2 regions of the Rhizobium sp. YS-1r genome follow, and region 2 is predicted to be linked to the other one. Evidence: predicted binding sites of a transcription regulator. Region 2 holds the regulator's gene; the other holds the start of a gene.
The links. The regulator PhoB, encoded in region 2, activates phosphate uptake and scavenging genes when phosphate is short. The targets are predictions, from matches to a motif close to TGTCATNNANCTGTCAT.
Positions count from the first base shown of each region.

Region 1: JL39_RS08535 (DUF1045 domain-containing protein) is a predicted target of PhoB. The motif match lies at 1,808-1,824, and genes of this name have one in related genera.

Region 1 covers NZ_JPYQ01000006.1:842,976-847,168, forward strand. Annotated here, with positions in the region: gene JL39_RS08525 (AzlC family ABC transporter permease) at 1-3, opposite strand, end outside; gene JL39_RS08530 (AraC family transcriptional regulator) at 110-967, opposite strand; gene JL39_RS08535 (DUF1045 domain-containing protein) at 1,015-1,722, opposite strand; gene JL39_RS08540 (FAD-binding oxidoreductase) at 1,846-3,054, opposite strand; gene mnmD (tRNA (5-methylaminomethyl-2-thiouridine)(34)-methyltransferase MnmD) at 3,053-3,793, shown strand; gene JL39_RS08550 (response regulator) at 3,887-4,193, opposite strand, start outside.
Region 2 covers NZ_JPYQ01000012.1:34,336-38,528, forward strand. Annotated here, with positions in the region: gene arsK (arsenite efflux MFS transporter ArsK) at 1-851, shown strand, start outside; gene JL39_RS11315 (winged helix-turn-helix domain-containing protein) at 937-1,626, opposite strand; gene phoB (phosphate regulon transcriptional regulator PhoB) at 1,640-2,326, opposite strand; gene phoU (phosphate signaling complex protein PhoU) at 2,369-3,082, opposite strand; gene pstB (phosphate ABC transporter ATP-binding protein PstB) at 3,125-3,916, opposite strand; gene pstA (phosphate ABC transporter permease PstA) at 3,952-4,193, opposite strand, start outside.

The DNA.
Region 1 (4,193 bases), on a different contig from region 2:
CATGCCGCCGAAGAACTGCTGAAGCCTGGCATTCTCATTCACGTCCAAAACCTCCGATGGGAGCGAAGGTGATAGAACCGTGGCAAAGAGCCGTCTTGAACGAAAGTGATCAACGAGCGCGATATTGCCCCGGAGTCAAACCCGTGCGTGCCTTGAAATGCCGGGTGAAATGGGCCTGGTCGGCGAAACCGCATTCGAGCGCGATCTCGGCTGGCTGCCCGCCTTCCTGCAAGCGCTTGCGCGCCTCGCGGATGCGGATGTCAGTCAAAAAGGAATGCGGGGTGATATGGAACTCCTTGCGGAAGGCCCGGATCAGGTGCGCGCGGCTGAGGCCTGCGACGGCGGCAAGCTCTTCGAGGCCGATATCGGTCGCATAGTGTTCCACCAGATAGTCGCGGGCCTGGTGTACGGCGGACCGTTCGGATGTATCGGTCGGGACGATGATCGAGCTGCCGTGCCGACGGAACATGGCATCCAGCACGATGAACATGGGCTGGCTCGTCTCCAGCGCGCCGGCCCCCTCCTCCAGTGTGCGATGTGCTTCATGGAAAGCGTCTGCCAGCGCCTGATCATGCAGGATCTGCTTGCCGAAGGCGGGCGTGCCATTGAAGGGTTTTCCCGTAACGTCTTCCAGGATTTCACGGAAAAGCGACATGTCCGGATAGATCATCCGGTAGCGATAGCCACCGTCCTTCGGTGCGCCGTCATGGATCTCGCCGGGATTGATGAGATAGAGGTCGCCAGGCCCCGAGGCTTCGCGCGTGCCGCCGATGGTGGCGATCTGCGTGCCTTTCTCGATCGCGCCTATGCTGAAAGTATCATGCGCATGCGGGGCGAATTCATGGGTCAGGAACGTCGCGCTCAGGCATTCCATGCCGCCAAAACGGTTATCCCGCCAGAAGCGGGTTGTCTCCGCTTTCGCCAGCGGCATGTAATCGGCGGCCTGTTGCTGCGAGATATTCTCCATCGGAGAAATATAACAGATCCGCCCGCCCGCTTCTTGAACAAAAGTGATCAGGCGATCTTGCGCGCACTCACCCGGCCCATCGGATGCAGCGAATGCACCAGGAAAGGGGCACCCGGCTCTTCCTCGATGAAAAGTGCAAGATTGACGACCTCGACCAGCCTCTTCAGGTAGGGATCGAAATAGTCGCGCAGCGCCCGTTCGAAACGCGGCAGGTCGGCAGCTGAAAGCGGACCGGTGAGCGTCATATGAAAGCGGAACTCGTCCATGACGTAGGGGTAGCCCCAACGGTGGAGGTTGGCGAATTGCGGCGCGGAGAGATCGCCGGGATCGCTGCGCTCCAGCTCGGCTTCGGAAAGCGGTGCGCGAAAGACGTCGAATTCCTGTACCACGGACGCGGCGAGGAAGCGCATAGCCTCGGACGGGATCACCGGCGCCAGGGCGAAGAAATTCCCGAGACGCACCACTTCCAGCCCGGGGAGTTCGAACGGGTTGTGCGCGCCGGCAAAACGCATCAGGTGCCGCAGCAGCATCGGTTCGGTGATGTCAGGAGCGAGCCGGAACGGCGCTTTCAGCGTCGCATGGAAACCGTAGCGGCGTGGCAGCGCCGTGTTGAAGGCGATGTCGTGGATGCCGATACCGCGGATCGCCGGCGGCTCCATGGCCTCGCCGGAGAAGGCGTTGCGGCCGAGCCACTGTGCCGCGGCCAGCGTCAGCGGATCATGAGCCGGGGGCGTGAAATGAATGGCATAGCGCATGCGTCACCTTCTCGTGCTTCCTTCCCCAAACCCTGCTGTTTTACGCATTGCTCAACAATCCCTGCGGAGGGGTTAAGTGATTTGCGTGACAGATTAACGACGAGGACGACGAAAAGTTCGCGTTTAACGCGAAGCCATTTCGAGATGACTGGTGAGCGTAAATGACGCAGGAAGCCGCATTTCGCGGGAACTCGCCGCGTCGAGCGCCGCTTCCGCCAATCCATGAGCGAGCCCGAAGCTCACCTTGAAACCACCTGTGAGAGCAATCACGTTCGGATGGTCGGGGTGCGGCCCGACCATCGGATCGCGATCGATCGCCTTGGGGCGCAGCCCCGCCCAGCGCTCAATCACGGGCGCATCCTTCAAGGCCGGTACGAGCGCCCGGGCGCGGACGATAAGATCGTCGAGCAGCGCATCGGTCGCAAAGGCGTCCTCGAACGTCTCTTCGCTGGTGCTGCCCACCGCAACATGGCCGCCTTCGTGGGCGACGACATAGAGGCCGTTCAGGAAAATGACCGGCAGCGCAGGGTCGATATCGGCCGCAAGCAGCGCCGCCTGCCCCTTGACCGGCTGGCCGATCGGACGTGGCAGCGGCGGCGAGATCGGTTCGATGAGCGGGAAGGACCGATGGCCAGCGGCAACAATGCAATGGCCGAAGGTGATGCTTTCGCCGCCGGTGAAGACAATTTTGCTCATCGCGGGCTCGATCATCTCCGCGCCGACGCCCTCGACAATCCGGACATGTCTTGCGGAATACAGGAAGGTAGCAAGCGCAGAGGTCAGGCCGCGCGGCGAAACGCGCGCCGCAAACGTGTCGTGGACGAGGCCGGCCCCGGCGAAGGAGGCATCCGGCCAGCCTTCCTGCAGTGGACGGTCGATGACGTGCCAGTGGAAACGGCGGTCGCCATGACGCCATGCGGCTTCTGCATCCTGCGAGTGGCGAAGGGCGATCGTCCGCAAATGCGGTTTCGGCAGCGGGATCAGCCGGCCGCAACGGCGATAGCCGCAGGGGATGCCGGTCGCCGCCTCGATCCGGACGATCTCGTCTTCGAGGGAGAGCAGCGCGTCGAACTGGTACTGTTTCTTGTCGTTCCACTTATCCGGCATATGCGGCATCAGCGCACCGAGCAGCCCGCCGCTCGCCCCCTGCCCCAACCGGCCGGCATCGACAAGCACGGTCTCGATACCCAGCCGTTCGGCCTTTACGGCAGCCCAGAGGCCCATGATGCCACCGCCGAGAATGACAAGTTCGGCGCGTGGAGGAATATCGCGAGATTGACCGTCAAAACTTGATTGACCCCTTGAGCCGGCAGGATTATCCGCATGTCCCATGAGCAACCGTGATCCCGAAATGCTTGTTACCGCCGGCCAGACGCCGGACTCTCAGACGTTGGACTGGCACGACGGCGATATGCCGTATTCGAAGGAGTTTGGCGATCACTTTTATTGCCGCACCGACGGCAGGCTGGAATGCGGTCACGTCTTCCTGGCCGGCAACGGCCTGCCGGAGCGCTGGTCGCAAGAAAGGTCACCAATAAGGGACTTTCGGATCGGAGAGCTCGGTTTCGGCACCGGCTTGAACTTCTGCGAGACCTGGCGGCAATGGAAGCTCTTCCGTGGCCCGGCCGCGCGACTGCATTTCATGTCCTTCGAGCTCTATCCGATGAAACGCGAGGAGATCGATCGGGCGCTTTCCCGCTGGCCGGAGATCGATGCGGAGCGCCAGGCGCTCGCCGCCGCCTGGCCGGACGCTCCGACCGGCCAGGTCGATCTCCAGATGGCTGGTCAAACGCGACTGACGGTGAGCTGCGGCCCGGCACTCGCAGGCGTCACCGGAGCCGAACCCGGCTTCAATGCCTGGTTCCTCGACGGTTTCGCGCCATCGCGCAATCCGGACATGTGGTCACCCGAACTGATGCAGGCGCTCTATGAGAAGACCGCGCCTGGCGGCACTTTCGGCACCTATGCCGCGGCAGGCTTCGTACGGCGCAACCTTCAGGCAGCCGGTTTTTCGGTTGAACGCCGTCCGGGCTTTGCGGGAAAACGCGAAATGCTGTGCGGGAAGAGGTAACAGAGAAGCTGGTTACAAACTCGGGCGGCGGTGGAGCACCTATGCGGCCGGTCGTACAAGTGCCGCTTGCTGCCCTACGCTCCGGAGCATCCGTCAGTTCGAAACCGACGTCACTACCGCTCCGCCAAGCCAGTTGCGGATCTTGGCTTCCAGCGCTTCCGGGCTGATCGGCTTGGAAAGATAGTCGTCCATGCCCGCCTGCAGGCAGAGTTCCCGGTCGCTTTCGAGCGCATGCGCCGTAACCCCGATGATCGGAGTATGGGTGCCGGTTTCCTGTTCCATTTCACGGATCTTCCGGGTCGCCTGATGGCCGTTCATGACCGGCATGGACACGTCCATGAGGATCACCGCCGGATCATGCTCCTTCCAGGCGTTCACCGCTTCCGCTCCGTTCTTGACG
Region 2 (4,193 bases):
GCAGCAAGCCACAGCGCAGCATAACCCATCTGACGCTGATCGCGGGATTCGCATCAACGCTCTTCTGGCCGCTCACGGCAACACTGCATGACTATCTCGGCTGGCGTGAGATCTACCTCGTCTTCGCGATCCTGAATATCGCCGTGTGCCTTCCGATCCATTGGTGGGTCGGGAGACTGCCCCGCGACGTGCCCGAACCACGGGCATCAGTAAATCAATCCGGAGCGATGGCCGTTCAGCCTGAAGCCGGCCCCGCGTTCAGTGGCGTCTTTATTCTGATGCTTGCGGGCTTTGCCCTGGAAGGATTCGTGCTGGCCTCCGTGCTGGTCCACATGGTTCCGCTGCTGACAGCACTTGGGCTTGGCACGGCAGGCCTCATGGTCTCCACCCTCTTCGGTCCCTCGCAGGTCGCCAGCCGCCTCCTGAACATGATCTTCGGAGGGCGCTTGTCACAGACGGTGCTCGCCGTGATCTCCGCGGGATTGCTCGCCGTCGCCCTTATCGTCCTGATGGCGACAAGTCCGTGGCTCCCCGGTCTCATCGCATTCGCGATCCTGTTCGGTCTGGGATCGGGGCTCGCAAGCATCGTCGGGGGAACGCTTCCACTGGAGCTTTTCGGAAGGCACGGTTATGGCGCACGGCTCGGCTGGGTGACCGCCGCACGCCAGTTTTCCTCAGCACTTGCCCCCTTTGCGTTCGCTGTCATGCTGGGAACTTGGGGGGTCGGCCAGGCAGTATCGATCAGCATTCTGGGAGGCGCGGCGGCCGTCGGCCTGTTCGGAGCGATCGCCTTCGCCCGCTACAGAGCAACAAGACCAGCAGCTGGACCTTTCGGTGGTTCGCAGGCCTGACAAGACACGACAAACAGGAGATGCAGGCCCCTCGGCGAAGCCCTAAAGAAAAGCAGCATAGGCCTTCCAACGATCGCGAGAAAATTCAGACGTCGCCGAGGGCGTAGCCCGCTCCGCGGACGGTCCGGATCACCTGGTCAGCCTTGCCCAGGCTGATGCCCTTCCGGAGGCGACCGATGTGCACGTCGACGGCGCGCTCGTCCACGGTTGCACCATCACCCCAGAGCGACCTTTTCAGCTCCGTCCGCGAATAGACCCGTCCCGGATACCGCATCAGGAACTCGAGAAGCCGGAACTCGGTGGGGCCGAGCCTGACTTCCTTCTTCTGCCTGTGGACCCTGTGTGCTTCGCGGTCGAGGGTCAGGTCTCCGACCCTGATCATATGGCTCAGAAGATTCGGATGCATGCGGCGAAGAAGGTTCTTCACCCTTATGGCAAGCTCGACGGAGGGGAATGGCTCTACGAGGCAGTCATCCGCGCCGGCAGCGAGACCCGTCAGCCTGTCGCTCTCGCTTTCCGCCGGAACAAGCAGGACCACGGGCACCCGCATCGTTGCTGGTTCGGTACGAAGTCTTCGGCAGATCTCGATGCCATTCAGCCCCGGAAGGGACGAACTCAGCACCAGTACATCGGGAAGGCTCGAAACCAACCGCTCCATCAGCTCGGAGCCCGCCGAAAGCAGCGTCACGTCGAAACCTTCATCGACAAGGGAGAACCGCAGCACTTCGCGCAGCGTTTCATCGCCATCGATCACCACGACAACTCGCGCTCCCATCGCGGTGCTCTCCCTAGTGTCCTTCCATCGAGTATCCGGCGCCGCGGACGGTGCGGATGACATCCTGCATGTTGGAGAAGTTGAGCGCCTTCCTGAGGCGTCCGACATGCACGTCGACGGTGCGCTCGTCCACATAGATGTCGTGGCCCCACACCCCGTCGAGAAGCTGCGAGCGCGAGAAGACCCGGCCGGGCGCGGCCATCAGGAATTCCAGAAGCCGGAACTCCGTCGGGCCGAGCCGCACTTCGCGGCTCTTGCGATGCACCCTGTGCGTCTCCCGGTCCAGCTCGATGTCGCCGCAGCGCAGGACGCTCGACAGCACTTCCGGACGCGCGCGCCGCAGCATCGCCTTCACTCGCGCCATCAGTTCCGGCGTCGAGAACGGCTTTACGACATAGTCATCGGCGCCGGTCGCAAGCCCGCGGACCCGTTCGCTCTCCTCGCCGCGCGCCGTCAGCATGATGATCGGCAGTCGCTCCGTCTCCGGCCGCATCCTCAGCCGCCGGCAGAGTTCGATGCCGGAAACACCGGGCAACATCCAGTCGAGGATCAGAAGATCCGGCGTGCGTTCCTGAAGCCTGATCTCGGCTTCATCCCCGCGCAGAATCGTCTCCACCTCATAACCTTCCGCTTCAAGGTTGTAGCGAAGAAGCACGCTCAGCGCCTCCTCATCCTCCACGACCGCGATCTTCGGCTGCATTCCGTCTTAGCTCCGTCACCATTCCATCGTCATTCGGCGCCATTATTCCGTGATCGCGCCGAGCGTGTTCGACGTATCGTCCTTCGGACGCTCGCCTTCCGGCTGGGCGCCGGTCGTCATGTAGTAGATCGTCTCGGCGATGTTGGTGGCGTGGTCGCCGATACGCTCGATGTTCTTGGCACAGAACAGAAGATGCGTGCAGGTGGTGATGTTGCGCGGATCTTCCATCATGTAGGTCAAAAGCTCGCGGAACAGCGACGTGTACATCGCGTCGATTTCCTCGTCGCGGATGCGGATCGCCTCCGCCTTCTCGGCCGAACGGCTCGAATAGACGTCCAGCACTTCCTTCAGCTGCGTCAGCGCCAGGTCCGACAGGTGCTCGATGCCGCGCGCGAGCTTGCGCGGCACACCGGTGCCCTGCACCGCGATCACCCGCTTGGCAGTGTTCTTGCCGAGGTCGCCGACCCGCTCCAGATCGGAGGCGATGCGCAGCGATCCGACGATGTCGCGCAGGTCGCCCGCAACCGGCTGGCGGCGGGCGATCGTCACGATCGCCTTGTCGCCGATATCGCGCTCGGCATGGTCGAGGATCACATCGTCGGAGATCACCTTCTGGGCAAGGGCGGCATCGGAATTGACCAGTGCCCGCACTGCATCCGCGCACATCTGCTCCGCAAGCCCGCCCATCTCCGAAATCCGGCGGCTCAGATATTTCAGTTCGTCGTCATAGGCAGACAGGATATGTGTCGAAGACATGGTCTTATCCTCAGATTGTCAGAAAGGGCCCGCAACCGGCGATCAGCCGAAGCGGCCCATGATGTAGTCCTGCGTACGCTGGTCATCCGGATTGGTGAACATCTTGTCGGTATCGTTCTCCTCAACCAGGTTTCCGAGATGGAACATGGCAGTGCGTTGCGATACGCGGGCCGCCTGCTGCATCGAGTGCGTCACGATGACGATCGTGAAGTTTTCGCGCAGTTCGTGGATCAGCTCCTCGACCTTGGCGGTGGCGATCGGATCGAGCGCCGAACAGGGTTCGTCCATCAGGATCACTTCCGGGCTGACGGCAACGGCGCGCGCAATGCACAGGCGCTGCTGCTGACCGCCGGAAAGGCCCGTACCTGGGCTGTCGAGACGATCCTTCACCTCGCCCCACAGTCCTGCCTTCTGCAGGGCCGAAGACACGATATCGTCCAGCTCCGACTTCTTTCGCGCCAGACCATGAATGCGCGGGCCATAGGCGACGTTCTCGTAGATCGACTTCGGGAAAGGGTTCGGCTTCTGGAACACCATGCCGACCTTGGCGCGCAGCTGAACCGGGTCCACCTTGGGATCGTAAATGTTCTCCGAGTCGATCGATATGTTGCCCTCGACACGGCAGTTGGCGATCGTGTCATTCATCCGGTTGATGCAACGCAGGAACGTCGACTTGCCGCAGCCCGACGGACCGATGAAGGCTGTAACGGACCGAGGGCGGATATCGATATTGACATCCTTGATGGCGTGCTTTTCGCCGTAATAAACCTGCACGTTACGGGCGGAAATCTTCGGTTCATTCATGAGTGGAGCTTTCGTCGGCGTCGTCGTCATCGTCGTTGAGATATTATTCATCATTACACACCCCTTTACCAACGGCGCTCGAAGCGGCGGCGAAGAATGATTGCGACCAGGTTCATTAGGATCAGGAATACCAGAAGCACGATGATGGCACCGGACGCACGTTCGACGAATGCCGGGTCGCCGCGCTGCGTCCAGTTATAGACCTGGACCGGAAGCGCCGACGCCGGATCGAAGAAGCCATCCGGCGGACCGGCGGGATATTCGCGCACGAAGGCGACCATGCCGATCAGCAGCAGAGGCGCAGTCT